3 regions of the Brevibacillus sp. HB1.1 genome follow, and region 1 is predicted to be linked to each of the others. Evidence: predicted binding sites of a transcription regulator. Region 1 holds the regulator's gene; each other region holds the start of a gene.

Evidence for each region. The regulator LexA, encoded in region 1, represses DNA repair genes until DNA is damaged. The targets are predictions, from matches to a motif close to CGAACATATGTTCG.
Region 2: the regulator LexA is predicted to act here: its motif matches at 2,971-2,984, upstream of HPY27_RS23480 (WYL domain-containing protein).
Region 3: the regulator LexA is predicted to act here: its motif matches at 4,093-4,106, upstream of uvrB (excinuclease ABC subunit UvrB).

What each region holds. Positions count from the first base shown of each region.
Region 1 is NZ_JABMIV010000001.1:274,817-285,382, forward strand. Features, by position in the region: gene HPY27_RS01160 (HelD family protein) at 1-2,183, opposite strand, end outside; gene crcB (fluoride efflux transporter CrcB) at 2,222-2,587, opposite strand; gene HPY27_RS01170 (DUF896 domain-containing protein) at 2,683-2,880, opposite strand; gene yneA (cell division suppressor protein YneA) at 2,957-3,292, opposite strand; gene lexA (transcriptional repressor LexA) at 3,455-4,078, shown strand; gene HPY27_RS01185 (DUF456 domain-containing protein) at 4,129-4,614, opposite strand; gene HPY27_RS01190 (DUF4269 domain-containing protein) at 4,723-5,298, shown strand; gene HPY27_RS01195 (sensor histidine kinase) at 5,838-7,220, opposite strand; gene HPY27_RS01200 (response regulator transcription factor) at 7,223-7,906, opposite strand; gene HPY27_RS01205 (ParB N-terminal domain-containing protein) at 8,132-8,896, shown strand; gene HPY27_RS01210 (EamA family transporter) at 8,915-9,766, shown strand; gene HPY27_RS01215 (pyridoxal-phosphate dependent enzyme) at 9,789-10,566, shown strand, end outside.
Region 2 is NZ_JABMIV010000010.1:211,732-222,297, reverse strand. Features, by position in the region: gene HPY27_RS23495 (xanthine phosphoribosyltransferase) at 1-532, opposite strand, end outside; purine riboswitch at 761-862, opposite strand; gene rsgA (ribosome small subunit-dependent GTPase A) at 1,001-2,086, opposite strand; gene HPY27_RS23485 (hypothetical protein) at 2,330-2,593, opposite strand; gene HPY27_RS23480 (WYL domain-containing protein) at 2,692-2,916, opposite strand; gene HPY27_RS23475 (MFS transporter) at 3,071-4,312, opposite strand; gene HPY27_RS23470 (YcnI family copper-binding membrane protein) at 4,588-5,211, opposite strand; gene HPY27_RS23465 (copper resistance CopC/CopD family protein) at 5,227-6,513, opposite strand; gene HPY27_RS23460 (Ger(x)C family spore germination protein) at 6,672-7,775, opposite strand; gene HPY27_RS23455 (GerAB/ArcD/ProY family transporter) at 7,772-8,875, opposite strand; gene HPY27_RS23450 (spore germination protein) at 8,894-10,369, opposite strand; gene HPY27_RS23445 (polyamine ABC transporter substrate-binding protein) at 10,520-10,566, opposite strand, start outside.
Region 3 is NZ_JABMIV010000004.1:11,293-21,858, forward strand. Features, by position in the region: gene uvrA (excinuclease ABC subunit UvrA) at 1-2,022, opposite strand, end outside; gene uvrB (excinuclease ABC subunit UvrB) at 2,038-4,014, opposite strand; gene HPY27_RS12660 (flagellar hook assembly protein FlgD) at 4,195-5,127, shown strand; gene HPY27_RS12665 (hypothetical protein) at 5,192-6,901, opposite strand; gene HPY27_RS12670 (PDZ domain-containing protein) at 7,023-8,384, opposite strand; gene HPY27_RS12675 (S41 family peptidase) at 8,400-9,869, opposite strand; gene HPY27_RS12680 (murein hydrolase activator EnvC family protein) at 9,960-10,566, opposite strand, start outside.

The sequences.
Region 1 (10,566 bases):
TCAACCTGCGTCATAACAAGGCGATGGACAGGACGTGTCATCGCGACATACAACAGTTTTGCGTCCCATTCATTATTTTGATAGGCGTCTACATCCAGTAGAATGACCACATCAAACTGCAAGCCTTTTGTTAAGAAAGCAGGCATGATGGTTACGCCACCCGGAAATTGGTTATCTTTTGTTCCTAACAGGGTTAGATCAGCTATTTTGTCTTGCAGGCCTTTATGTGCTTTTTTACTCGCTTGAATGGTTTTCGCTACGATCGCAATCGTTTTGAAGCCTTCCGACTGGTAGGCAACCACACGCGAAGAGATGTCCTCCCACAGTTGGGCTCGTGAGCGAGCCTTGACCATGATTGGTTTTTCACCATGTCGCAAAACCGGTTTTGCCAATACTGTCTCGGGCAATTCAATTTGCCTCAACACTTCATTGGCACAACGCATAATCTCAATAGTCGAACGATAGCTTTGCGACAACGTATAATAGGAAGGAAACAGCTGTGCAAAAATCCCCTTCGTCAACTCTTCCCAGGCATGAATCCCCCGGTAGCTATGAATACCTTGCGCAATATCTCCCACGATCGTTAGCGAGTTTCGCTTAGTTGCCAATGCAATGACGGCTATTTCTAGCGCACTCAAGTCTTGTGCTTCATCCACGACCGTATGATCAAAATGCTCTGCCTTATTCATTCCTTCAACAATATGCTGCAAGTATAGCAATGCCGCGATATCTTCCGGCTCCAATCTCTCCTCTGCAAACAATGCAGCGCTAGACTGAGTCACATCACGCACAATTTCGTCTGAAATGTCAGCAGGTACGAGCTTGCGCAGCAATTCCTCGTCAGCAATCAACTCGCGATAAGCTGCGAAGATTTCCAGTCTCGGAAATGAAGTCAGGTACGTATCTAATATCTGCTCCAGCATTTTCTCGAATTTGTACAAGCCTTCTTTGTCCAAATCGACTTTTCGCTCTCGCAAATGGGCAAACAATTGCTTGTTCATTTCTTGTTTCAAATGCTTGCGAAGCGCTTCTACCCGTCGATGATACGGCATAGTGGCGAATTGCTCCAAGAAGCATTGGCGAATAAAATCACCCGGAATCGAAAATACTTGCTTCGTTTTGTTGTATAAAAAGCTGAGCTTCTTGAAAGGAATTCTTGTTTCGACGATATACCGAATGTATTGCTCCAGCGCCTCCCGACAAGCGAGCGATCCTTTAAAGCGAAGCCTGTTTCGTGTCATTTCTTGCTGGCGCTCATCCTGCCCCTCTTCGAAGAACAATTGAAGAGGCTTATCAGGACTCACGATTCTCCATCCTTTTGGCAGCAGAGGCTTCACAAGACGCGCTGCCCAATCTACAAAAGTAGACTGTTGAACATCATCGACTCCCAGCTCAGGCAAAACCTCGGATATATAGGTAAGAAACATCCGGTTAGGTGCAAACACCATGAACTTTTTGGACATCATGGAATCCTGGTAGTTATAAATCAAATAGGAGAGTCGGTGCAGAGCAATGGTTGTTTTTCCGCTCCCCGCTACTCCTTGCACAACAATGGGCCGTTCTTTTTCCGCCCGGATAATATCATTCTGCTCGGATTGAATCGTAGCGACGATGTCTTTTAGCCTACTATCGTTCGCCTGATTCAGATTGGCTGCCAAAAATTCATCAATGAAGCCCTCTTGCAAAAATTCGTCGGGATGCCCCATCTCGCGGTTAATCGTTTCTTTTACCGCTCCATCATAGATGCCGACGATCTTTCCGTCTTCGATCGCAAAATTACGCTTTAGTCGAACTTCACCACGCACGATCTCGCGTCCCATCCGGTAAAACGCTTCTTTGCTCTCACCGGAATAATAAAGACTGGCGATAGGCGCGCGCCAATCCACGACGACAGAATCAAACGTATCGCTGCGTACAATTCCCCGTTTTCCTATGTAGACCTCATCCAGCTCGTAGATTTCATCTTTCAAGAAATCCACTCTGCCGAAATAAGGCTTCTCTCGACCCTGATCTTCCAGGTAGCTCAATTCCTTAGCCTTTTTATAGTTAACGACCTGTTTGACATAATCATCTGTTGCCTCGCGAATATCATTGCGAAGCTGCTCCATTTCTTCGTCGATCGCTGAAATTGTTTCATCCAGCTTTTTTTGTTCCCATTCATAATCACGATGCTGTGTACTCACATTCATTCCCCCTCACATGTATCGTGTCATTGAACGACTCAGGACCATTGCCTGGCCAACCATATTCCAACCGCACAAGAAAGTAGACCGACTCCCAAACTAAGCAGAGCGTACAAAGTGCCACGTAACAGGTGGCCTTCTCCCCAAAAAGAGACTACTTCCAAGGAGAAGCTTGAGAAAGTCGTAAATCCTCCCATGACCCCCGTTGCAAATAAGAGGTAGAGTGTCGGAGATAAAAAGCCACGTTCTTTCCCCAGCACGAACAAGATGCCGATGATCAAAGATCCACAAACATTGGCGATCCAGGTTCCCCACGGCCATCCCGGCTGATTCGCGAGCAAAGACAATAGGTAGCGCAAAAGAGAGCCAACTGCTCCTCCAACCGCCACAGCTATCCACGCCATCGCTTTCCCTCCCTGGCTATCACAGCTTATGTATGTCACAGAAAAAGACACCCTAGCGTCAAGCGAGGATGTCTGTCGTATCAGTAATTGTTATCTTACTGTTTTGGCTTATTTTCTTCAAGGTCTTCCACATAACGGATGGAATCCAAATTTGCTCTCAATGAAAGCTTAACGGCGTCAATGTACTTTTGGCGCAATGCTTTTTGTTCGAGCTTTTCCTCTTCGGTCAAACCTTCTTCGCGCGATTTTTTGACCAATTCGTTGATGCGTTTAATTTCTGCGTCAGATACCACTGCTGGTTCCTCCCACTCTGTAGTAGTGCCGCTTCATTATACCACATTCGAATGATCCCGCAAGACAGCCGAACACTTACGGAGTATCAGGAAGGATGAGAGTCTGACCTGGGTAAATCCTGTTGCTCTCTAAACCGTTCGCATCCTTAATTTCTATTATATAGTCCCGAACATCCATCTGATCTGTATTGTATTGAACAGCTAACGACCATAGGCTATCTCCAGATTGTACGGTTACTTCTATGCCTTGTGGCTCCTCCATTGGCGAAGAAGCAAACACTAGTTCGGTTAACAGGTAAAAAAAGAGAGTAAATGTAATAAGAAACAAGAGAGCTTGTCCTCTCGTGATACCAAAACGAACACGACGTTCTTCTTTTTTCTCGAAACGATTACGTACTGTCAATGAATTCATAATAATGGCCTCCTCACAAACATACGTTCTGATCACTTGTAGCCTCATAATAAATGAGAACATATGTTCATGTCAACAAATAATCGAACTTATGTTTGTCGAACGCAAGCTCCCATGGTATAATATAGGAAAATATGTTCGAGAAATCAGGGGTGTCTTTCTATGTCAAAATTATCGAGTAGACAACAAGCCATCATCGAGTTCATACGAAAGGAAGTTCGTGATAAAGGATATCCGCCATCTGTACGTGAAATTGGGGAGGCTGTTGGACTAGCTTCCAGCTCAACAGTACATGGGCATTTGGCACGCTTAGAGAAAAAAGGCCTCATTCGTCGAGATCCTACCAAACCTCGTGCCATCGAATTGCTATCAGATGAAGATCGTTTTCAAGACAATTTCGAAGACTCTGTCGTCCGTGTGCCAGTAATCGGAAAAGTAACCGCTGGACAACCGATTACTGCCATTGAGGATGTAGAAGAGTACTTCCCGCTTCCAGACAATATCGTGACTTCTGACAAGGTCTATATGCTGCGCGTCTCCGGGAACAGTATGATTGATGCCGGAATTCTCGACGGAGACTACGTCATTGTTCGCCAACAGCACGTAGCCAACAATGGTGATATTGTCGTAGCCATGACAGAAGAAGACGAAGCGACCGTTAAAAGATTTTTCAAAGAAAAGAATCACTTCCGTCTCCAACCGGAAAATGCCACGATGGAACCGATCATCCTGGAGCATGTCACTATTCTCGGTAAAGTCATCGGTGTTTATCGACTCATTCACTAGTTCCCACGTAAAAAAGGACAGCCGAGGCTGTCCTTTTTGTTTTCTGTCTATTATCTGGCGATAAAAAACCAGATGATCATCGTAACTTGCAAGATGACTTTTACGACTGCACTACCTAAAAATCCGATCAGTGAGCCTACGCCCGCTTTCACTGCTCTCTCCATCGACTGCTTCTGCACCATCAACTCTACGAGAACGACGAATACGAACGGTAAGATCAGCATACCAAACGGTGGGAAAACGAAAATCCCGAGGATAATACCGACCGCAGCAGCAATGGACGACCATTTGGACCCTCCATACCTTTTCACGAAGTACATATTCGTCAGCAAGTCAGCACCGTAAAGCAGAATGCTTAGAACGACCATTCCCCACCAAAAGGATGCCGGCAATCCCGCTCCCGGATCTGCAATGAAAAAGTGATAGAGCAAAAAGCCCGCCCACAGTAATATCGTATCAGGTAAAACGGGTAAGAAAATTCCTGCGATGCTTAGCAAGAACAATAACACAACCACTACCCACAAAAATATTTCCATCTACTACACTCCCTTCATTTAGGTATACGAGTGATTATCGATTTCGTTGCGTACTTATTCACTTTTGTCTAAACTTTTTTAAAAGAAAGCAGACATGGAGGTAGTCTCATGAGAAATTGGCATGATCTCTCCTACTTGGGCAGAGGGACGATTCGCCAAAAAGCAGCGTGGGAAGCGATTCAACAGACGCACATCATGGAAGTACTATCCGATTACCATCCAGTGCTTGCCGGAACCATCCCATTGGACATTGATGTTGTGCAAAGCGATCTGGATATTATTTGCGAGAGTCATGATCTGGAGCAGTTTGAGCAGGCTGTTCGTACAGCATTTGGCTGTTTGCCCGGATTTGAAGTGACACACTCAGATGTGAATAGTACGCCCACGTGCGTTATCTCGTTTTTCACAGCTGGCTTTTGGTTTGAATTGTTTGCTCAACCGGTAGCTGTCGAAAAGCAAAACGCCTATCGTCATATGGACATCGAAGCACGATTGTTAGTCATAGGAGGCTTGGATGCGTATAAACAGATCAGGACTCTGAAGCAAAGCGGCATCAAGACAGAGCCTGCATTTGCTCGATACTTTCATATCCCAGGTGATGATCCATACGAGGCTTTGTTGCAATTGGAGCCGTTAACAGACCAGGAATTACGACAAAGAGTTCAGCTGCTGCGAAAGGATTAATCTTCGAGCAAAGAGCCAATCTCTGCTGCTTGAAAGCAGGAAGGATGCATCGCTTTCGGGCGAAAAGCTTTTTGAATGCGGGCTTTTTCGTTTCATGTCTCGCAACGCGCTTTTAACCTATATACTTAAAACCTTGTCAACGCTTTAATGGTCGTTCATATGTGGAAAATAAAATATGTAACTGAGGCATTGGAAGGCTACCTCTTTTCAAACCCCTTTAAACGGAGCAAATGAACTTACCATTAAATGCAGTGATGTGGGATATTACTATCAAAGGACAATAGTTTAAAATCACTGTTCTAACAAGTGTCATATCAAGGTAATGAAAGATGAAATAAGCTTCTCTCCCATATGAGAGAAGCTTATTTCATTATTATTCTTGTTTTCAGATACAAGCCGAACATGATTGAGGGCTTAGCAGGTAAACTGGATGTAATAATGATACTGGTTATATGCACAAAAACCTAGACGGGTTTCCATCTCACGGTAGGCTTTTCGGTTATTTTTTATAGAAAAGACACCTTCCCCTTTTCGCATGGTTATTCACTCCCTGATCTACGATTGGGGAAATGTAATCGAAATGAGGTTCCCCGATTTGGGCTGCTTTGTACTTGAATTTTCCCGCCATGTAAATCCACTAAATGCTTAACAATTGACAAACCAAGGCCACTTCCTCCAGTATGACGTGATCTGGATTTCTCCACCCGATAGAACCGCTCCCATATTAGTTCTAATTCTTTCTCGGAGATTCCAATTCCCTCATCCTTTACTTCAATTACGGATTCTCTGAGCATTTTCGTTACACTGATCAAAACCGTTCCTTCACCCTGAGAATAACGAATCGCATTATCTATTAAGTTCATTAAAATTTGGTGAAACCGCTGCGGGTCCACCCAAAAGTACACAGGAGGACAAATTGTAAGAGATAACTTCACTCCCAATTCTTCAGCACGTGGTGTCATTTCCTCGATTATTCTTTCTAATAAACTTCGAATAGCGACCCGTTCTTTTCTTAATGTAATTTTACCTTCATCCAATCGACTCAGTGTCATCAAATCGTTGACTACTTGTTCGAGCCGATCAGATTGATCCCGGATGATCGAAATTAACTTACTTGCGCGATTTGGCGTCATTTCTGAATTCTGAAGGAGGGTTGCATATCCTTTCACATATGTAAGGGGAGTACGTAATTCATGAGCTACATGAGATAGGAATTCTCGACGGGACGACCGATAATAAGACAAGCTTTTGGCGAGCTGGTTTACTTGACGAGTGAGTAAAGAGAGTTCGTCTTTACCTTCTAAAACAACTCTTACATCATAATTACCCTCATCGAGATGCCTAATTGCATTGATAACGTTTACAATCGGTCTTACAATATATCTGGATAATAGTAAGCCAAACCCACTCGTGATTAGTAAAGAACCCAAGCCAGCAAGCAATAACATTGTCTGAAGAGACTGTAATGTATCTTTCAGCCAAGTTGGTTTCGTTATAACAACTACCGTTCCTAATAGATTTTGTCCTCGTTGAATGGGACTTTTTGCTAAAATGAGACGATCTGGTTCAAAAACCGTTTGAATCGCTTTTTGATTCGGACTTCCCTGAATCCAATTTTGAACAAAATTAAACAATGAATCAGGTAATCGTTTGGAATCAATAAGCAATTCTCCTTTGGGAGAAAAGACAAGAACAGTAGAAGAAGACTTTTCCTCCATTTCGCCGATATGCTGAAGAGTTTTTCTATTGAAGTCTACGCTTAACATTTGAGCAAAAGTCGATGCATGTTGAGCAAGTGCTAGCTCCGTATAGGATTGATAGTGAAGAGTTATAATTTGGTAGCTGATGGTTCCCAATAGCACAAGCCCTAGAATCATGATACCTAAAATGGTGATTAACAGCTTGGTCGCCACTCGATGCATCGTTATTGAACTCCCCATTTATATCCATAGCCCCACACTGTTTGAATGCCTTCTCCTTGAAAGCCAGCTTCCCGCAGTTTTATACGTAAGTTTTTAATATGAGAGTCCACTGTCCTAAAATCTCCATTGAACGAGTAGTTCCATACCTTGGCTAACAGTTGTTCTCTGGGAAAGACTTGATTCGGATATTGAATGAGAGTGGTTAGCACTTCAAATTCAATCGGGGTAACCTTCATCTTCTTTCCATGAACCCATACTTCTCTTGCTAAGAGACGAATCTGAATTCCTGATTGCTTAATCTCCTGTATTTCTTGCCCCTTTCTTGTCCGGCGTAGTACCGTTTTCACACGCGCCGATACTTCTGCCGGTTCAAATGGCTTCGTTATATAATCATCCGCGCCTAGTTCCAATCCTACTACCCGATCCTCCAGTTCGCCTCGAGCACTGATCAAAATCACGGGAGTTTTATCGCCTGTACGTCTTAATTCTTTGAGTACATCAAAACCGTCTGTCCAAGGCATCATGATGTCCAACAAACAAAGATGAAATGCTTCATTGTGAAGTAACTGAAGCGCCATTGTTCCGTCGCTGGCTGTGGAGACAGAGAAATCCTCCTCTAATATCATACTTAGCAAATCGAGCATGGTCTCTTCATCATCGACGATTAATATCGAAGTGTCCATCATACAACCCTCTCTTTGATAGATATGAACCTTGGTGACTATCATAAATGGAAATTATGGATAAATTATGTAGCAGAACCTTTTTATGGTGATAGTTAACCAATTCTCCAATAAAAATCCTAATTTTCTCCATATCTTTTAGCTAAGATACAGAAATCCCCGGTGCATTATAAAAAGTCAATCAACATGGTTATTATCTGTTGAATCATGAATCAAGGAGGAAAAAACGTGGAAATTCTCTCTCGGCTTCGATTAGTAGATGTAAACCAACTTGCCTTTCAAGAACGAGTAGAACCAGCGCGATTGAACCGAACATGCCAGTCTATTCTTGAAGAAGGAGTCTTGCGTCATCCGATCATAGTTACCCCTCTTATGGAAGGTCGATATTTGATTTTAGACGGAGCCCATCGGACGCAATCATTACGCCAACTAGGATGCATGAAGATCCCTGTTCAGGTCGTGGAAGCATCGGAAATTTCTTTCAACGCATGGGAACATCTCTTGCCACTTGGCCTGTGGATGGATACTTTACAACAGTTGCCAACCCTCCAATGGGTGAGGAAGCTCCGGAAAGAACCCCCTATTGCGGAAGTAGTTTATCCGAATTACACCCAATTTTGGATTTATCCCCACGAAAATTATGTGAATCATTGGATTCGGTTACAAGCCTGGCACCAAATTGTAGAGATTTATACCCAGAATCAATCAGTCATTCGTTTACCGCACGGCAGATACGTTTTCCCAGAATCCAACCATGTTCTATTCCGATACCCCACTCTCACCTTGGACGAAGTGAAAGAAATTGTGTTAGCGGGTAAAGAAGTTCCTGCTGGAGTGACACGTTGTATTGTTCAAGAACGAGTGCTTAATTTGCAAATTCCACTCACGCTTCTAACCTCGCCAATAAGTAAGGATGAGTGGAACCGTTTTTCAGAAAAGAAAGCCAATAAACTACGTCTATATTCGGAAAGCATTTATCTTTGTGAAGCTTAAGTAAAAGAGGTAAATCCGATGTGGTATATGCTCGCATTATTCAGTTCGATTACCTTTGGGCTTGGAAGTTTTATGATGAAAGTTTGTTCAGCCAACCGAGGTTCTACCGTACATTTACTTTGGGGATTGTATTTGACGGGTACTCTCTGTTTTTTTGCTTGGGTTCAATATACAGACGGTTGGATGTTCACACTCCAGGTTCTCCTTGCCGGACTCATAATCGGTGTAGGTACATCCACGGGGAATCTCTTATTTATGCATGCTTTAAAAATTGGGCCAGCTAGTCTAACTTCTCCAGTGGTCAATAGCAATGTCATCTTCACGATTGGACTTTCACTGCTTTTTTATGGAGAGTCACTTTCTCTTCCTCAATGGATCGGCGTTACGCTACTCGTTCTTGCCGTCATGATCCTGCCTATTGATCCAGATGAAAACCTTCGTATCCGAAGCATGAAGTGGTATCTGCTTGTCGTTGGTGCGACGTTTCTTTTCTTTCTCCGTAATGGAGGTCTGAAAGTTACGGAAGAAATGCATTTACCCAATGCCATGATCTTGTTGATCGGATACTTCTTTGGATTTATCTTGTTTTCAATAGAAATTCTACGAAAGAAGCATGTAGAGATGCCCAGAACACACAAACAAATAGGAGTTCGTTGGGGACTTGGATCAGGCATCTTCTCCTTTGCTGGTATGCAAATCTATGCGGTCGCCGTAGCAAATGGGCCCGCTAGTATTGTCTCTCCTATCTTTTCTACCAATAGCTTAGTAGTTGCTCTTTTGTCTATTTGGATTTACAAAGAACGACTTTCTTTCCTGCAAACGATTTCGCTCATTCTGCTCTTTGTTGGTTTGATTTTTACGCGACTTTAATTCTTACAAAGAGGTGTTAAAGATGATAGCTACCAATATTGTAGATTGCATTGGGAATACCCCTATTGTCGCTTTAGAAGATGAACTGGTTCCGAATGGAAAGAAGCTGTATCTTAAACTTGAATATTTTAATCCGAACTTTAGTGTGAAAGACCGTACCGCCATAGGATTGATAAAAAAAGCGATGGATCAGGGAGAAATAAAGCCCGGAAGTATTTTAATCGAGTCTACATCGGGAAACCTAGGGAAATCTTTGGCGATGCTCGGAGCTGTGTATAAGTTCCGTGTCCTAATCGTTGTAGATCCCAAAATTAGCCCAAATCTTCTTAAATGGTATAAAGCATACGGAGCAGAAATTGATATGGTGTCCGAACTTGATGAGGATGGTGGGTATCAAAAAACACGATTCAGGCGTGTTCAGGAATTGCTTCGTCAATATCCTGAAGCGTTTTGGCCAAACCAATATGACAATCCCAATAATCCTTTATATCATTTTGAGACTACTGGAAAAGAAATTATCGATTTACCAATCGACGCAGTTGTAGGTGCTGTGAGTACAGGAGGACATCTTTGTGGCATTGGAAGGTTTGTCAAAGAGAACAAACCAGAGATGAAAGTAGTGGCTTGCGATGTAAAAGGATCAGCGATATTTGGCCATATGTTCAAGCCTTACCTGATTAACGGAGTTGGATTGAGTTGGAAGACTGAAAATACCGATTTATCTGTGATTGATCATATTTGTATGGCAAGTGATCAAGAGGCCATATCTGCTTGCCGTATATTGTCCAATGAACACGGAA
Region 2 (10,566 bases), on a different contig from region 1:
TACGTGCCAATGATTCGATTCGTACGCCAGCTTGCTCCAAGAGACCACGGCCTTCCTGGAAGCTTTTTTCGATAACAGCGCCAACCCCGACGAGATGAGCACCGGCATCTTTGATAATATTCGTAAGTCCCACCAGAGCAGCTCCCGTAGCTAAGAAGTCATCGACAATCAATACGCGGTCTTCTTTAGACAAATACTGACGGGAAACACTGATTTGATACGTTTCCTGGCGAGTAAAGGAATGAACAGGAGCAGAGTATACTTCCTCTGTCAACGTGACAGCTTTTTTCTTTTTCGCGTAGATAAAGGGAACACCCAACGCAAAGGAAGTCGCCATTGCAAAATGAATGCCACTTGCCTCAATCGTCACGACTTTTGTGATTTTTTCACCAGCGAACAGCTCGGCAAAACGCTGTCCGATCTTCATCGTCAATTGTGGATCTACCTGGTGGTTCAAAAACGCATCCACCTTCAAAACGGATGCCGACAGTACCTTGCCGTCCTGTACGATGCGCTCTTGTAATTCTTTCATCAATTCTTCCTCCTCGGGTATGGTTCCGGCCACTTTTATATCTGTAGCCTGCTGAAATATAGAAAGCCCAGAGCGGACAGTGTCACAAGCGGGCTACGTAACAAACCAACGCCAAGTGAAACTGTCCCTCTGGGCTTTTATCCCTTAGGTGTGACACATCAATCGTGCCTGCGTCGCTCGGACCAGCTTTCTTTCAACCCTATTATTCGAATAGGAAAGAAACGGAACCCTAGACGCACTTTCACTCGTAGTCAGGTGATTTACGGTCACCTGGTAGAAACGGATGGGCCTTATTCCCAAAATTATACGAGCTACCTATATCTATTTATTTCGAAGTGTAATAACGAGTATTGACCAAATCTATCATAACTCTCGCGTTATGAGCAAGCGTTAATTTTTGAAAACAAAAGGAAGCGCTTACTTGTCCATATAAAGGAAAGAGCCCTGATTTCTCAAGGGCTCTCGTGTTTATCGCTTCGGTTTTTTCTCCCGCATTTGAACGTTGATCTTTTTCCATTTATCCCTTTCAGCAGCTGCAAGCCTTGCGTCTTCTTTGCGCGCCAGATGTGCCAATTCTCGTTGAAGCTTCAGGTAACTGTCAAAGCGTGCTTTTTCCAATGATCCAGATTGGATGGCAGCTTGAACAGCACAGCCAGGCTCTCGCATATGCTTACAATCATTGAAACGGCATGTTTCCGCAATGGACTCGATATCGTCAAAGGCACCGCGGAAGCCTTCATCTGCCTCCCAGAGCTGCAGCTCCCTCATGCCCGGTGTATCGATCATCAGAGCACCACTCGGCAATCGGAACAGTTCGCGATGGGTCGTCGTATGGCGGCCACGGTCATCACCTTCGCGCACGCCACTGACTTTTTGCATTTCCGCTCCGCTCAATTTATTGATCAACGTGGATTTGCCAACACCAGAGGAACCCATCAAGGCAATCGTCTGGCCCTCGCCCAGATAAGGGTCGAGCTGATCCAGTCCTTCTCCCTGCTCAGCACTGACTACGTGAACAGGCACTCCGATTGCGACTGATTCTATCTCTGCCAAACATGCATCCAAATCGTCACACAAATCTGCTTTGGATAGCACAATCACCGGATTGGCTCCACTTTCCCACGCAAGAATGAGATAACGTTCTATCCTGCGCAGATTTAAATCATTATTTAAGGAATTCACAAGGAAAACGGTATCGACGTTTGCGGCCACAATCTGCTCTTCCACTGTATCCCCAGCTACTTTGCGGGAAAACTTGCTCTTACGTGGAAGAAGTCCGTGGATGGAAGCTTTCTTTTCCTCAGGACGGGCACTGATCACTACCCAGTCCCCGACAGCCGGAAAATCTTCTCGTCCGATGGCTTCATAACGAAGCTTACCCGTTACTTCGCCCAAGAGTTCACCATGCTCACTCCACAGACGATAAATACGTTTATGTTCGAGTGTGATACGTCCCACACTGTAGCCTTGCTCGGCATAAGGGGCAAAATGATTAGCAAAATACTCATTCCAGCCCATAGATTGCAATACTTGTTGATTGGTTAGTTGATTCACTGCGGATTCCCCCTGCAATTGGTTAAATATATGGCTATCAGCCAGAACCAGTCACAGTCGAATCCTCATTTGGTGAACGATATTACTGTTCGCTTGAAAGGAGGATTCCTGTGACCCCGACTACGACACTCTGAACAAATTTGATGGCTACCATAAAACATCTCTCCTTTAGCAAACCTATCATTCAGGTTTGGAATCATATTTCCCAATTATTGTACCATAATGAAACAAAATGCAACAGCGTCAATCTCCCCCGCCGCCGCCTCCTCCGCTATCTCCGCCACCACCACTGTCTCCACCACTTCCGCTATCGCTGTCATAGCTATCCCAACGATCGCCTGAGTCGTGATTTCGATGATGGTGATTGTGATTGCTGTCGACATAGAAGGCTCCGCCCCCACTGTCTGAAGAGGAATGAGAGCGCCCACTTCCGCCTTTTGCAGCTTTGGACGCCAAGACAAATACTACGATCAAAAACATGATGACGATGACAATGAAGAACTCCATAATTTGTCCCCGCCCTTCCTCTTTTTTGAAGTTGTTTACCTATTTAGTATAACATAGTACCGCTGGAACAGGCTGGGGGCGTGGAGGATGATTCCTTTTCATCCGGCAAAATGACCAGACACAGGTGCGATCGCAAAAATGTTATCCAACACAAACACGCGAAACGCCTTCCTCCTATAACAGTATGCTTTCAAGCTCCCTTTGCTCTCATCAATATGCACAATACGGATCGTACGCCTGCTAGCCTCTCCATTCTTCTTCAAATAGATGATCTCCACTGCTTGCTGCCGGGCCGCGTACCTTCTCAACTCCAAAATCATCATGCTGCCACCACCACAAAATGTGTCTTCTTGTTGTTGAGATCATCATACCAAAAGAGAACATTTGTTCGCAAGTTTGTTTTCAACACCCAACTATTCCCTCAACAAAAAAGGCATGCGCCCTAAAAATGGACACATGCCTTATGCTTGTTACAACTCAGCGCCTTCTAAGCGCACGTCCGAACACAATCAGAATCGGTGCCAACAAGATGGCCGCCGCAACCAGCGAAGCGCGAATCGAAAACCGGGTCCCGATCCATCCGACAGCCGGACCACCCGCCGTTTGTCCCAAGGCATTGGACTGACCCATCATCGACAAAACCGTCGCTCGCACACTGCTCTCAATGTTCAGATTCAGCCACGTATCATACAGCGGACTGCTTAATGACTGGATCACACCGATCAACAGCAATGCTACTAACGCCCAGCTAAAGCTAGGAGAAAAGGCAAAAGCAATCATCGCTGCAATTTTGAGACCCGTCAACGTGAACATGCCCACAAGGACAACCCGCTCATTGTTCACATCCAGCCTTTTTTCCACAACGCCTACGACGATGAGGCCGAGTAAGCTTGCGAGTGCGGCAATGATCCCGAACCACATTGGCATCGAAATAGCAGCCAGCTCTGGAAAGCCAATTTCTGCGATCAAATGCGCTTCCCACAAACGGTCATACCCTTCAGAAGCTGCACCCGTAAATAGCGTCACGAACAAGATCAACATCAGAATCGGCTGGCTGCGAATCACTTTGGCACCCGAAGTCCACGTCTGAATCATTTCCTTCACGTGGGAAGCACCTTGCTCACGCTCACGAGGAATAAAACCGGTCTCCTTCATGCACAGAATCAGAAAGACACCAAGCCCCAGATACATGAGGCCACCTATGAGGTAAGGCAAGTTGGGAGCGAGTGTTGCCAATGCCACACTCAGTGCAATCCCGAGCAGATTCCCAAACAAGGAGTAGCGCTTGGCCTTCATGAAAATCGTACCGATCTTCTCTTCTCCGACCTCATCCACAATCCATGCAGTATCCGCTCCACTGATAAACGTATACCCGAGACCACTGACGACTTGCGAAAACAGCACCAAGCCGAAGACAGAAATAAACGGTACCCAAGCATCAAGCGTGGGAACAATCCCCTGCATTGCAAATCCGATTCCCAGCAAAAACATCCCGATAATGACGGAGCGACGGCGACTGTACGTATCCGCAACTACTCCTGTTATCCCTTCAAACACCAACACGGATAACTCCAATACCGTCCCGATCAAAAGCAATTCAAACGGGTTAAAACCCAGTGTCACGATGTAGTAAAGCGCATAGGTCGTGAACATGGTCGTATTGGCCAGGGAAGTCAAAAAGCTTTTGATCGTATATACTTTTGTCGCATTCATAGACATGGAAGCAGAATCCACCTTTTTTAGGCAGATGACGCGTTCCGTTATCACATACTGATTGTTACTCTACAATCCTCTACTGTGCAAAATGCGTACGCGTCATGCTGCCGTTCCTATTTTTCCTTCTGTGTACTTGCTTGCTCTGAATAGTGTTTTTAACATGTGATATGCACCTCCGAAAGTAATTACAGCTATTATAGAATGATTTTAATTGTCATACAATGGAAAAAAGCTGTGCAGCATGATTGGACACACTGCACAGCTTGATTATGAAGCACTTACGCTTTTTTTCTAAACAGACCAACGATGGAAATCAGCAACGCCAAACCAGAAAGTACCAATGGCAAGGTATTGTTGCTGCCTGCACCAGCCGCTTCTCCGGCAGGAGCGGTTGCTGGCTTTTGTTCTTGTCCATGCTCATGCCCCGCTTCGCCTACACCAGCCTTAATGGTAGTAACAGATGCTGGCGTTTTGGAATCCTTGTCCCCTGTCCATTCCACAACCTCGCCATTTGCATAGGTCTGATAAGCCTTCCAAGCCAATTGGCCTTCTTCTTTCGGGTTTGCCCCTACAAACGTGAACTCTTGGAACTCATGCGCCTTGATTCCGCCTTCTGTTGCTGTCCACACAAGCGCTGTGTTCACACCGTCTTTATCTTTTTCGAACTCGTAGGTCCAGCCCGGAATCGGTTGTACAGTATTTACCTTCACACCTACCGGGAATTCCAGCTTCACTTTTGTCGTATTGACGTCTTTTTCTACTGGGACACGCACTGAGTATTTTTCATAGGAGCCTGTAGTAGTCTCTTTCGGATATACGTTCACATGTGCTTGTGCTGCTGTCGCCAATGTCAAAACTGCACCTGCTACCAGTACACTGCTCATCCATTTTGTCATTTTCATCGTATGAAATCCTCCCTAGTTTTTATCATTTTGAATCACGGCCTGATTATTTGTCGTCGCAGTCGGGTAGTTGATCTGGCTCATCCAAAGTCCAGCCAGAACAGCGATAATCCCGAATATTATTTCCCAACGCAAGTAAGCGGGCTGCAAGGTATTTTTCGTCCGCCAACGTCTTGTTTGCCTAAAGGCTAGAAGAAGTATGAGGCAGACACTTGCTATTTTTCCATATAACAGATAGCTCCATGCCGCTGTACTCTGGAAAATACTCATGACATCCGTCTGCACGATGAGCATGACAACACCCGTCACAACAGCAAGCACTGCCGCCACAGCAACTGTCTGCAAAAAGAACCTCTTGAACGACTCCTGTCCTCTTTCAGCTACCTTGACTGTTAGTAGCAAGTAGACAAGTGCCCCCATCCACACGGCGACCGTCAATACATGCAACAGTCTCAGCAAAATGGACAGCCAGACAGGAGCAATGCCCCATGCATGACCACCAAAAGCTTGTGCGCTGATCACGAGAATCCAGATTCCCACATACCAGCCAGACACCATATTGGGGATCGCCATCAATAGCAGTAATGCAAAGGACACCAGCAGCATGATCGCAAACGGAGACTGACTGAGCAAGTTCCCGTCCATCTGCCACAGTGCTTGCGTAAGTGATACAACCGTTAACGCTTCGTCATACAAGAACCACAAAAAAATAAGTCCGATTATCGCCAAACTCCATCCGATTTGTCTGCCAATCCCGATGAGCTGGGCAAGCGAAGGCAAGCCATGACGCTGTGCTGCCCACGCTACCAGATACAAGCCGCCACCTACGAGAATAATCCCTTGCGCTAAATAGCGGTACATGATCAAGTAGCTTGAATCTGCTTTTTGCTCACTTGGCGGAACCACGACCGCACTTTTTTGTCCGATGGAAAACGTGAGCTTCTCTTCAATTGGATGTCCATCCTCGGAAACGACCGACACGATAACCGAATACGTCCCTTCAGCCAAATCGCTCGGTAGATTCGCATTTAACTGCGAGGCATCACCCGGCTGCAATGTCGGCCGCTCTACTTTTATTTCCTTGCCGTCCCAGTCAAATAGACGAACGGTAACGAGGTCTGGCTCCAATGTTTCGGTAAACCGCGCAGAAAATTGTCCCGGATTCGCCTTCAGTACCTCACCATCTTGCGGTGAGCTGCTCATCAACCCAGCATGGGCGTAAGCAGTCGTCATACCCGTTGTCAGTACAAGTAAGAAGGCGAGCAAAAACACAACCGCATAATGTCTGATGTTATATGTCACCCTATCACCTGCTTCCTTATTTCGTCCTTAATCCTATCAAAATACTACGAGAATCTATATGGCTCCATCGGGCTATCTGATGTGGCAAAGTGTTGAAAACAAAAAAAGGCATGAGCGGAAAATCTCTCCGATCCATGCCTTTTCAAACGGTCCTGTGATTACCCAATGACGCCTGTACGTAAAATCTTGATCTCGACATCTACATCATATTTCGCCCTTTTGATGATTTCCCGACATTCATCTTTACTCAATTTCTTTTTCCCGCTCTTTTGACTGGCTATATTGTAGATTTCCCCAAATCCTACCGGATCTACGTCGTATTTTCTTAACTTTTCCAGTAAATGTTCCGTCTCTTTTTTCACTGCCAGTTCGATTGCTTTTTGTACCTTTTTCAATTGCTCAGGCTTTGATAAATCAATTTTTTCAGCCATTTCCTGAATCTGCGCTGTCATCTTGACTTTCACAGAAAATCTTGGTTTCTCCAAATCCAGCACTTTCATTTGCTTTTTGCTTGAGATATGTTCAATGACAGTAAAAATACGCTTTTTATCGAGGGAAATGTTTATTTCCAATTCTCCCTTATTGTAACGCTCACGTAATACCTTGAGGAAAAATCCCTCCCTTGTTGTAATCTCTGCCACCAATCGATCATCTCGAAACAGACCAATTTGATTAATATGCAATTCATTCTTTACTCTTTCGATATAAGGCATCACAGGATCTTTCCCGATTGCATAAAAATCTTTCATAAACTCATGAAGTTTCGAGGAGATCATATTCTCTCCATCGACGTTCTGTCGTATGGCTTGATAGAGGTAAATTCCAATGTTGCTGTTCTCGGGATAGCGATGTGTCAAAATATCATAAGCTCGCCCTTTGGCTACAGTTAAATAGACATTGCTTCCAATGGAGGCATCACGCGTTAAGTTTTCCACAAGAGAAAGGATCCCTTTACGCGCTAGCTCATCATGATAGACCACGACGCGAATTTGACCGCCTACAATTTTTTTGGAAGACTCCCTGTTCTGTGCAACGGTAAGTCCTTTGCTTGTATGCGCTGTGCCAGAAATCACAGTAACCAACTCACGTGCCTCCGGATCAATTTGATAAAATACCGTGGTACCTAAAAGCTTTCCGTCTTTACTAAGATCGTACCCCACTGCAACCGCCAGTCCCAACTTTTCTAATACATGTTGTTCCCCACAGCCGTTCAATAACACGACCACTAATAAATAGTGAACAAGCAAACGTAACCTTTTCATGTCCGGACTGCTCCTTTCCGAAACAGCCGAATCACTACATAAAGCACGATAGGATAAATAAAAATGATATAGAAACCTACTCCACCGAAAATATCCGTGATGAGATTAATCGACTGGCGTGTTTCCAAAAAGTTGCTAGCAAAAAACATGACACCAACAATCCCGAAAAGGGCCATTCTTTCCTTGACCCCACTAATATGGTGAACCCCCCGCATGGCTATCCACAAGTCCATCAGCAAATTATCCAGCATGACGAGCATCCACAGTGAAATGGAGACAAACTCAAAACGCTCCAAAAACGGAAACTCTACAATTTTCATCATCATGAACGTTGCCCAGATAAGATGCTGAAGCTGTTCGCCTTGAAAGTACAAGAGTGTAACCAGCATGACGACAACATACAAGCAGGTAGTCATAAACAACCCACCATGTACATACCGCGGTAGTATTTTCTTTTCCTTCACAAAAGGATAGATGAACAAAATAATCTCAAATCCGATAGTGGAAAAAGACATCTTCTTCGCACCGTCCAACAACTGTCCAATGTCATGATGAAATACTGGCTGCAATAAATGAAAATCAGCGTATTGCAAGGGATAAGCCATGAGCAACAGCTGCAAAATCGTCAATCCAACAGAAAAAAAGCTAATGCCAGCCAACACCCGAATGCCACCCGTCACTCCATAAATGGTCAGGCAAAGCAAGGAGGCATTTAATATCCAAGAAGGCACTTCTGGAAACATCCATGACTGAATAATCTCGATGTACCCTCTCAAGATCGTTAAGGCAGAACCCATGATATATATGATAAAGATGAAATTGAGTACGCGAGCTGGCCATCTTCCAAACACACTTTGATGAATGTCATACAAATCCATGTCTTTGAATTTCGCTAGGATTTTTAGCATGAACCAAGCTGCTATATGGGTCATAATGCCTGCTATTATGACCGCAATCCAAGCGTCTTGTTGCACCCTATCATAAATAAACCGTTGTACGCCCGCTATGCCGATTCCAACCTGATTGCCATGAACCATAAATAGCGCAAGCGATACGCTGATAGCCATATGGCTATTCCGCCGAAAAGTGGATAGTGACATTCACATTCAACACCTAACCTACTGAACTGGTCTTTTTTTCCCTACTTCATCAGGCACACGGGTATCGTCAGGAGAACGTGTCATAACCGGACGCTTGCCGAGAGAGTCAAAAGGAAACCGGATCAGACTGTTTTTAAAATCCTGCAAGCGAAAAGGAAAAAACGGGAGAAAAAACGGACGTCCCAGACTTGATTGACGTAGAATGTGTATCAATAGAAAAGACGCGCCAAGCATAATACCAAACCCTCCCCAAATTCCAGCTAACAGGATAATCGGAAAGCGGAGGATGCGTACTGCCGTACTCATCATGTAGGAAGGAAAAGTAAACGAAGCTAATGCACTGAGTGCCACAATCATGATCAAGATGTTACTGGTAAAACCCGCTGCAACGGCTGCCTGTCCAATTACGATACCGCCGACGATCCCTATCGTTTGCCCAACTTTGAAAGGAAGTCTTGCTCCAGCCTCCCGCAAGAATTCAATAATCATCTCAAGCAGCAAAGCTTCAAACAACGGGGGAAAAGGCACCTTGGAACGAGACTTTACTAGCGATACAAGGAGAGCAGATGGAATCATTTCATAGTGAAACGTAAGTGCAGCCACATAAGTAGCTGTAAAAAACAAAGAGACAAAAAGGGCCGAGAAACGTAACAATCGAATGAAAGAAGCCATTTGCCACCGAATATAGAGATCTTCATTGGCCTTGAAAAAGTCAACGAAGGAACTGGGACCGACGATAGCAAACGGGCTCCCCTCCACAAACACGACAACCTTTCCTTCTAACAGGGCTTCACTTACATGGTCAGGTCGTTCTGTTAGGATTAGCTGCGGAAAAATAGAAAACGTATTGTCATCAATCATTTGAACCAATTTTCCGCTGTCAATCACGCCGTCTATATCTAGATCGCTTATACGCTGAATGACGGTTTGCACATTTTCAGGAGCAGCCAGTTCCTCCATGTAACATATTTCCACATTCGTCATGCTACGTTTCCCAATCGTAATGGATACGTTGGTAAGCAAATCAGTCGACAGATATCCCTGTAGAACCCCTAAATTGGTTTCCAAGGCTTCCGTAAAAGAAACCTGGGGACCAAAAATTTGGGTTTCGACCTGAGCCTCTCCCAAAGAACGACTCGGCATTCTTGCTACGTAGAGAAGAATCCCGCACGCCGTTCCTTCTATTTGAAGGTAAATCCATCCTCTCACGAGATAATCGCTGATTTGACTGTAATCCATGGTTTGGGTGACATGAGCAACAGGAACATTCCCCAAAATCGTATCAGGAACGATCTTCTCGTCAGGTAACCTTTCAAAATAGGGAAGCAACACCTGCTGGAGAATTACCGTATCCACTAGATAGGGGAGGTAGGCTAGCAACAAGCTATTGGTTCCACAAGAAAGGTTACGAAACACCAATCGCGGATTTCGCATGTGATCCCATAATCTTTCTCGCGTCTCGCTAACGGATTCAGTAATCAAGTTAGTTGTCATCTTATTTTTACCCCAATATATGGTGTCCCCTTATTATTTTTCCAATGCCCTCGCTCTATTCCCCTTTCCAGCCGAAGAGTAAGCTCCCAGACAAAATGAACACAAAAAAACCGAGACGGAAATACTCCATCTCGGTTCGTTCACCACTATTTATCTGCCGCTCTTCATTTCAGTCCAGTAGCGGTCGTATTGCTGCA
Region 3 (10,566 bases), on a different contig from region 1:
GATGCGACGATGCTCCCCTGGCTTCACTTTTGCCTTATTCAAATCGCGAGCCAGTGTCTTTTGCAAAATTTCATTGATCAATGTACTTTTTCCTGAACCAGATACACCTGTTACGGCAACAAAAACGCCTAAAGGAAGCTTCGCAGTGACGTTTTTCAGGTTGTTTTCCTTCGCGCCCTCAATCTTGATCCATTTGTCCGAAGGCTTGCGACGCTCCATCGGAACAGGGATGAATTTGCGCCCACTCAAATAGGCACCAGTCAAGGAGTTAGGGTCCTTCATGACTTCATCCGGTGTTCCTGCCGCGACAATTTGACCGCCATGTATGCCGGCGCCCGGTCCAATATCAATAATATAATCGCAAGCCATCATCGTATCTTCGTCATGCTCGACGACGATCAATGTATTCCCCAGCTTGGTCATATGCTCCAGCGTCTTGATCAGACGCGCGTTATCCCGCTGATGTAGTCCGATACTCGGCTCATCCAAAATGTAGAGAACGCCCATCAGACTAGAGCCGATCTGTGTAGCCAGTCGAATCCGCTGCGCTTCTCCCCCGGACAATGTTCCCGCCGCACGGCTCAGCGTCAAGTAATCCAGTCCGACATCAATCAAGAAGTTCAGTCGCGCCTTGATTTCTTTTACGATCAGGTTCGCGATCTTCGTTTCCCGCTCTGTCAGTTCCAGCCCACCGACAAACTGATGCGCATCGAGAATCGACAGCGTAGTCAGCTCGGAAATGCTGCGCTCCCCGACCTTTACCGCCAAGCTCTCTTGACGCAAACGTTGGCCTTTGCAGACAGGACACGCCTTTTGGCTCATGAAGCCTTCGATTTGTTCACGGATGTAATCTGAGCTCGTCTCCAAATGACGTCGTTGCAGATTAATGACGACACCCTCGAACGGTACGACCGCCTCACGCACTTGCCCGAACTCGTTCTCATAGCGGAAGTGAATTTTTTCGCCTTCACTGCCGTACATCAAGATTTGTCGGTGCGCTGCTGTAAGCTCCTCGTATGGCACATCCATCCGAATGTTAAAGTGGCGGCAAGCTGATTCCAACAATTGTTGATAGTAAGTAGAAGTCTTCGGCTCCCATGCGCCAATCGCCCCATCATCGAGCGTCTTCGTCGCATCGGGAACGACCATATCCGGGTCTACCTCCAACTTGACACCCAGTCCATCACACTCCGAACAAGCACCAAACGGGCTGTTAAAGGAGAAAATCCGCGGCTCTAGCTCCCCGATGGAGAATCCACAAATCGCGCAAGCATGCTTTTCACTGAACAGCAGCTCTTCTTGCTCCATTACATCGACGATGACCTTGCCATCTGCTAAGCGAAGTGCCGTTTCCAAGGAGTCTGCGAGACGCGCCTGTACATCCGGCTTCACGACGATCCGGTCAACGACAACCTCAATGTTATGCTTCTTGTTCTTTTCCAGCTTGATGTCTTCGGACAGATCGGTAATTTCACCATTGACCCGCACACGGACGAAACCTTGCTTGCGGATGTCCTCGAACAACTTGACGTGCTCTCCCTTGCGTCCTTGTACCATCGGCGCGAGAATCTGCATTTTCGTGCGCTCAGGATACTCCAATAGTCGATCGACCATTTGTTCAATGGTCTGAGATTGGATCTCGATGCCATGCTCCGGGCAAACCGCTCTCCCAACACGCGCATACAAAAGGCGCAAATAGTCGTAGATTTCCGTAACCGTACCTACCGTGGAGCGAGGGTTGCGGCTCGTTGTTTTCTGGTCAATCGAGATCGCAGGGGAAAGTCCCTCAATCGAATCCACGTCCGGCTTGTCCATCTGCCCAAGAAATTGACGGGCGTATGCAGACAGAGACTCGACATAGCGTCGTTGTCCCTCTGCGTAAATCGTGTCAAAAGCAAGCGAGGACTTACCCGAGCCAGACAAACCCGTCAGAACGACGAATTTGTCCCTCGGAATGACTACATCAATATTTTTCAGATTGTGGGCACGTGCACCCTTTACGACAATATGTTCTAATGGCATGAAAAAAACCTCTCCTTAGAGTTCCGCCTTCAGCTCAAGAATCAAATCACGCAATTCGGCCGCACGCTCGAACATAAGGTTGCGTGCCGCTTCCTTCATTTCTTCTTCCATACGTTCTATAACAGCCACGCGATCCTTCTTCGGCATTTTCTTAAAGTCTGCATGTGGCAAGTAATCTGCTTTTTCCTCCGCTACCTTGGTCGCCTCGATCACTTCGCGGACGGACTTTTTCACGGTTTGCGGCGTGATGCCGTGCTCTTCATTGTAAGCCATCTGAATGGAACGACGACGTTCTGTCTCTCGAATCGCAGAGGTCATCGAATCTGTCATTTTGTCCGCGTACATGATAACGCGTCCCTCTGAGTTCCGCGCAGCCCGACCAATCGTCTGAATCAGCGAACGCTCATTGCGCAGGAAGCCTTCCTTGTCTGCATCCAAAATCGCCACAAGCGATACTTCCGGCAAGTCCAAGCCTTCCCGCAAGAGGTTGATTCCGACTAGCACGTCAAACTCACCCAAGCGCAATGAACGTAATATTTGCATCCGCTCAATCGTTTTAATATCCGAGTGAAGATAGCGGACCTTGATTCCGATTTCTTTCAGATAGTCCGTCAAATCCTCAGACATTTTCTTCGTCAGAGTCGTGACGAGAATCCGCTCATTTTTCGCAATCGTGGCTTGGATTTCGCCAATCAAATCGTCAATCTGTCCCTTGATCGGACGTACCGTAACCGTTGGGTCAATCAAGCCTGTCGGACGAATCACCTGCTGCACCATTTCTGGGCTGTGCTCCAGCTCATAAGGACCCGGCGTAGCTGAAATGTAAATCGCTTGTTTCAGCTTTCCTTCAAACTCCTCGAACTTGAGTGGGCGGTTATCGCGTGCAGAAGGCAGACGGAATCCGTGATCGACCAGTACATCTTTCCGTGCGCGGTCACCGTTATACATCCCCCGAACCTGTGGCAAGGTCATATGCGACTCATCCATCATGACGATAAAATCTTCTGGGAAGTAATCCAACAAGGTATACGGAGCATGCCCGGCAGGCAGTCCTGTCAGATGGCGCGAGTAGTTTTCAATACCGGAGCAAAAGCCCATCTCCATCATCATCTCAATATCATACCGTGTACGTTGCTCCAGTCGCTGTGCTTCCAAGAGCTTTCCCGCATCACGGAATTCTTTCAGTCTTTCTTCCAGCTCGGCCTCGATGCTTTGGACAGCCAGCTTCATTTTCTCCTCGCGCGTCACATAGTGAGATTTAGGGAAGATGGCAATGTGATCACGCTGTCCCAAAATCTCGCCGGTCAGTACGTCAATCGAAGTAATCCGCTCTATTTCATCTCCAAAAAACTCAACGCGAATCGCCTGCTCACTCTCTGAGGCAGGGAAAATCTCCACGACGTCACCCCGCACACGGAACGTACCGCGCGTGAAGTTGATGTCGTTGCGTGTGTACTGGATATCGACCAGACGATGCAAAATCTCGTCCCGTCCTGTTTCCATGCCAACACGTAAAGACAAGAGCAACTCCCGATACTCTTCAGGCGAACCTAATCCGTAAATGCATGAGACGGAGGCAACAATGATGACATCTCGGCGTTCAAACAACGCACTGGTAGCCGAGTGACGGAGCTTGTCGATCTCGTCGTTAATGCTCGAGTCTTTTTCAATAAACGTATCCGAGTGGGGAATGTATGCTTCGGGTTGATAGTAATCGTAGTAGCTGACGAAGTATTCCACCGCGTTGTTCGGGAAAAACTCCTTAAACTCTGCACATAGCTGAGCGGCCAGAGTTTTGTTGTGTGCCATCACGAGTGTTGGCCTGTTCACCTGAGCAATTACCTGGGCAGCCGTAAAAGTCTTTCCCGTTCCCGTCGCCCCCAGCAATGTCTGGTGTCGCTTGCCAGCTTGTAACCCTGCCACCAGCTCGGCAATGGCGGTCGGCTGGTCACCGGACGGTTGAAACTCCGATACCAATTCAAAACGCTCCATTCCCTCGTTCATCTCCTCATAGCATGACTGTTTCTACTTCCATTATAACACAATTCCGGCTAGTTTAAGCCCAAAATTCGAACAAACGTTTGTCTTCATCTTTCCACCGATTTGTCCGATATAAGATGAAGGAAGTGCAAACATGCACAGATAGACTCGCCACCTTCAGGGAGGATTGACATGTCAGATACCGGAACAACCGTTAAAAATAATCCATATATACAACCTCATTTGAGCTATAAAGGCAAAAAAGAATTCACCACCGAGCTCGACCAAAATGCCTTTATGAAGCTCATGCTCGAGCAGTTAAAACATCAAGACCCTATGTCCCCAATGGACAACTCTCAGTTCATCCAGCAAACAAGTATGCTGACCATGGTAGAAAAAATCACAAAAATGACCACGCTGATGGAGCAATCGAACAACAGCATGGTCACTTTGGAGAAGTATGAAAAGCTGGTAGGTCGTACTGCTTCGTATTCCCTTACTACAAAAGACGAGATGACGGGAGAAACTAAGACGGAGAAGAAAGAAGGCGTACTTGATGCCGTATACATGGATCAAGGCAAAATCTACTTCCGTATCGCAGGCGAATCGACACCGATTCCGCTGGCAGACGTCTCCGGATTGGAATCGCAAGGTCTGGCCGGCAATACGCTCGACAACAGCGTGAAGTACATGGAAATGATCGGTCGTGAGATTTCCTATAAAGTAACAAAGGAAGTCGACCGGGATGGCAATCCAGATACCAAAAACGACGTTTCCAAGGTTGATGAAATCTTGAATGGCGTCATCACTGGCTTTACCACCAAAAACGGTACCGCACAATTCCAACTGGATAATGGATCAACCGTAAAAGCCGAAGAAATCGTAGGCATGACGGTGAAACCTGAAAACAGAACAATGGGCAACTCCCTTGCCTATGCGCAAATGATCGGCTACAACATCACGTACAATCAGTCTCAGACGAATCCGGACGGTACCACTACCAATACGCCTCTTACAGGCGTGGTCAAAGCTGTCAGCATGAAAAACGGAGTAGTCGAATTCGTCCTCAAGGATGATAAGAAAGTCGCTCTCAACCAAATCACGGGATTCGAAGCAACTGCCTAGAATCGTATACAAAAAGCCGCAACTCTTCGAAATCGGAGAAGGCGGCTTTTTCTTATACAGGGTCCTATTCGTTTACGATCACTTTTCCGGTTATCGCATCCACATAAAATGTATCATCTACTTTAAATTCTCCCCCGCAGAAGCAATACGAGCGAGTCTGACGAAACGAAAGGTCATAGCCGAGCTTCCATGTAATCGTGTTTTTCTCGTAATCCGGCTGGTGGATGTAGGTCAGCTCAAGTGGAAAGGTTTGCAGTAAACGGGTCATGGCCACTTGTTCTTTAAGTGCTTGGGAATGGGCCGGGTATTTGACACTGGCCGGTTTGTTTATGCTTACCTGTTCCCATGCACCCGTCCATGAATCGATCCGAATCGTATACATCCCGTCCTCCACACTCTGATTGATCCCATAAACCGGAATGCTGTTCACGAGAGGATCAGCTACGATCGAGGTGTACCTTTTATTTCCATCCTCCGTTATTTGGAGTTGATTGCTTCCAGACGGAGTCAGTCTTTTCAAAAGCTCATCCGCTTCTATTCGATCTCGCTTCTTATCCGTTTTCACATTAGACCAATGCGGATTGTTCACCCTCGTAGAAAATTCAAGCAGTTCACCAGTCTTTGCATCCGTCACGAGAAGATGATGCTGCTCGCCGTTACTACTTCCCTCGGGAAAGGTAGCCATTCGTGATATCTTGTCGGCATCGGGAACCCCCTCACCAAAATTTCCCCATATGAAATAACGAAGGGCTGGACCATCATCGTAACTCGCCTCGTAGATGGATAGCGACAGCTTTTCTGTTTCGATTCGAAACAACATGCGTAACAAATCACGCGCTTGCGACTCTGTTTGCGCTACCCACTTCTCACCTGTTCCTGTCACATTGATGGTCTGAGACGGATTGGTTGTCCCTCGGGTATTCTTTGTTACTAATCGTTTGCCACTAAAGGCATCTAATGCACTACCTGTATGTTGCTGCGTTATAATTCCATTTTTCAGGACATAAGCAAGCTTTGCTTCTACCTGATCGCTTTGCTTATGAATGGGCAATAAATAAACAAGTTCCAATGGACGGCTTTCTTGCCACTTTCGTACAGCTTGTTCGGAAGAGATGACGCGCTGTGGAGATGGGAGTGAAGCGGGACTTACTTTTTCGTATAGCCTGCCATCAAAAGTGGAAAACCAAACAATTCTTCCCGATGCATCAAAACTGACGAGACAATCATAATCGTCATCGAGTACAACATTATTCAGGACTCGCACCAGTCGAACCGTCAACAGGTCCTTATTTTTATATACCTCTCTCGCTTGATAGGCGTTACCTGTACCTGTTCCCTGCAAACCAGCGACAAAAGCCAGCGCACGTGTTTTGGCCTGCTGCTCAGTCGGGTAGGCAGGCTTTGTTGCTATTTTCGGAGTAAGTTTCAGTCTGAGCAACTCCCCTGTCTGTCCGTCGAAAATCGCATCATCCATGGACGATTCGGCCTCAGCAGCAGACTGTGCAAACGTGACCACCACCCCGCTAACACCAGGTCCATCCACATCGCCACCGTAAACGACATAGCGCGAAGACAGCTCCGGTAAAAGCTTGACTAGCTTTTGGACACCTTTCGTCACGTGCATCGGGACAGCCACAACCGATTGAGCCTGCGCTACGGTCACAGGACTCGTTGCGCCTACTCCTGATAAGGGGGAGGCAAAAATTGTGGCTGCAGCTAATGTACCCGACAAAAACCACGAGACCGTTCTTTTCACTTTGAACACCGAACCCACTCCCTCTTTTTTCCTCCTACATTGAGACGCAACTGCCACCAGTAAGTTTCCGAATGGACAAGCTTTTCTAGAAAAAAAGAAGGTATGCATTTTTGACTGCATACCTTCTCCCCAACTATCCTTATGCTCCTACATTCAGCTTCTCCAGCTTTTGCTTGATCAGCTCGACTACACTGGCGCGTTTCAAATCAACAAATGCACGGGTATTTGCATCCGGAACCACAATGATCCCCAACTGGTGATGATTACCCGCATAGACTGCACACTGTACGAACTTCAGCTCGCCTTCACGCGTGAGTACTTCCATTTTGCAAAAGGCAGGATTGGCTTGTAGTGCTGGATACAAATCTTCTTTTTCCCGCACCGAAATGCCATTTACTTTCACGATAATCTCACCGGGCGTGATGCCGATTTCCTCTGCTCTCGTCCCTGGAATGACACCCATTACTTTTACACCACGTGAAGACTGGATGAAATAAGGCGAACGCTTTCTTTCTTGATACTGACTCCAGAAAAACAACGCCTCATGACCGAATAGTGCAAAGATCGCGGCCAGCAAGATCAACGGATAAAACCATACAGCCAGAGCACATAACCCCAACAAACCAATCGCATACAGTGTCAAATTTTTCGCAACCTGCGTTGCTTTTCTATAAGGTGTCATCGTTTGCGTCATATCGGAGAACCCGGTCACCGTCGGCAAAAGCATCAGTCCGAATGAAGCGGCTTCCGGCGAAAAGAACGGCCACCCCGGATACAATGCACCACTGATAGCACCTGGCTCCAACTGTACGAACAACACGGCTGGCGTCAGCCAAAAAGAATGAAGCAAATAGGCACCGACGATCCGACCACGCTGCCCTTCCACGAATAGCGGAGAAGCGTCCCGCCCACCATTCCAGCGTACGAGCATCGCTTCAATCAGATGCATGACCGCAACTAACGCAAGCAACGGCAAAGGTTTCGCCTGACGTATCATTTCCCAGACATAGCTCAATCCAGGAACATCCGTAACCGGTGGAATGACCTGTGTGATCGCGTGTAAAATCGCCAAAATCCCTGCAGCATATGCGAAACAGAGAAACCGTAAACGAATCAACGCCAAGATGAGCGCCAATCCCCATAGTATCCACAAATCCTGTGCTTGCACGACCACGCCGAGTCCTGCACTAAGAAGAGAAATAAGCAAGCCTCCCACCAAGCCCATCCCTACTGCCCGTATCGTCGAGAGCAAGGGTGACTGAATGCGTGCAGAAAAAAGCTGTCTTTCCAGGTTCATCTGTCTGCGATAATGCAAATAAATAAAAACCAGAAAGAGATAGAAAACAGGATTGATAAAAAATGCGGCAAAGCCATATGCAATGGTAAGCATATCTGCCTGTATCGCCAATTGCCTCACCTCAACTAAAAGAAAGAAAAACCACGGCATTTGATTTGCCGTGGTTATCATTTCTACGGAAAGCAGGGAATTACCTGCTTCCATTTTCTTGATTATTCATTACTTGCCCGTAACTACATCCAGAGCTTTTTGCAATTGCAGGTCATTTTCTGGCTTCGTCATCGTTTTACGGAGACTTTCTTCCAGCGAAGAGCGTGTCTTCGCGTCTACTTTACCAGTTACCTCAAGCTTGCTGGAGGTTTGGAACTGCTTGATTGCTTCCTCTGTCTTTTCATCAAAATAGCCATCTTCGCGTCCTGGGGACAGATTCAAGCCCTTCAGGATGAGCTGCAGGTTTTTCACGTCAGTACCAGCCATGTCGCGCTGCAATACTTTATCTGCCGGCAACAGAGTTGCGTTGAAATAGTCTGGTTGCTTGACTGCAAAATCTGGCGTAATGCCTTTTTTATGGACCCATTCGCCCTTCGGCGTGACCCACTTGGCAATCGTCAGCTTCAATTGGCTCTTGTCGTTCATTTCCATTGTACTCTGAACGGTTCCCTTACCAAAGGTCTTCTCGCCGACCAGCTTGTAGTTACCGCTATCCCGCATGGCACCTGCCAAAATCTCCGAAGCACTGGCGCTTCCGCCATTAATCAGTACTGAGATTGGATAAGACTTAGCAGCTTCTGTTGTCGAGAAATATTCTTCTTTTTGCTGTCCGCCATTTCCATACTCGATTTGCACGATCTTGCCTTTATTCGGTACGAGGATTTCTCCGATTTCTTTCACAGCCAGCAAATACCCGCCCGGATTGCCTCGAACGTCAATTACCAAACCGCCAATTCCCTTCTGCTCGAGAGCAGCCAGCTGTTCTTTGAAGTGCTTAGCTGTGTCTGTAGAGAATTGGGTAATGTTGATTACGCCTACTTTAACACCGTTCTTCTCGAGTATCTGACTGTTTACCGTCTCAATCGGAATATCATCCCGCACACACACGATGGTAAGAGGCTCTGGCACTCCGGCTCTCACTACTTTGAGAACCGCCTTTGTACCTTTAGGCCCGCGAATCTTCGTCACTGCCTGATGCAGGTCCAATCCTTCAAGAGATTCATCATTTACACTCAAAATTTGGTCGTTTGGTCGCAGCCCTGCACGCTCCGCTGGAGAGTTTTTGAATGGTGAAACAACCGTTACCCGACCATTTTGCATCGTAACTTCTGTCCCGATCCCTTGGAAAGTCGAGTGTAGGGTAGATGTGAACTCCTCAGCAGAACGAGGGTCCATGTAATCACTGTACGGATCTTCGAGCGACCCGACCATTCCGCCAATTGCACCTTCTACTAATTGCTCATTGGTGACATTTTGGATGTAATCTTTCTTGATCGTGGAAAACGCCTCGTACAACTTCTGGAACTCTTTCGGATAATCTCCGCTCCCAGAAAACAGCGCCATGCTGGAAGCTGTTAAAGCCCCACCTTGACTTGAACTGGCGCTAGCCGATGTCTTCATGATCGCCATCGTAATAAAACTGCTGGCTACCATCGAGATGAGTACAAGCGCGATTACGGTACGTCCTTTCCATCTCACTGTTACGTCACCATCCTTTGTGCTACCGGAAAAGATATGCTGCTAGTTTATGCATGTTCCGTTAACAATATTTGTCTGGTCGCACGAGGTTTACTTCAAATACGGCATTGGGTTGACCTCAACATCGTTTTTATAAACGGTAAAATGCACGTGATTCCCAGTTGATCGACCGGTAGAGCCTACCTCCGCTATCTTTTGACCTCTCGATACGGACTGGCCAGCAGACACCTTGATACCGCCCTCGCGAATATGGCCATACAGGGTGGTATATTCCGCGTTATGCTTGATCATTACAGTATTCCCGTAGCCGTTGGAATATCCGGCATAGATCACTATTCCGTCAGCCGCAGCCATAATTGTAGTTCCTTTTGGTGCTGCCATATCTAAACCATTATGCCCAGCAGATCTACCCGTAAACGGGTCCTTTCGTACACCGAAACCAGAAGTGAAGCGAAACTGACCACTCGCCACTGGTAAAGCAAACTTTCCGCCCTTGTAGCTTGTACTGGAAGAACTCATCGCTCGTACTCGCTCGGCGTATTTCGCTGATTCCATTTTAGTGATCGACAAGAGCTCCTGTCCATACTGAACAAAATCTTCTTGAAGGGCGGATTCTTTCTTTTCCAATTCAGCCTTTACCACCATGCTTTGCTTAAACTGCTTGTCCAATTCGACTTTGAGCACCTCAGCCTCATCG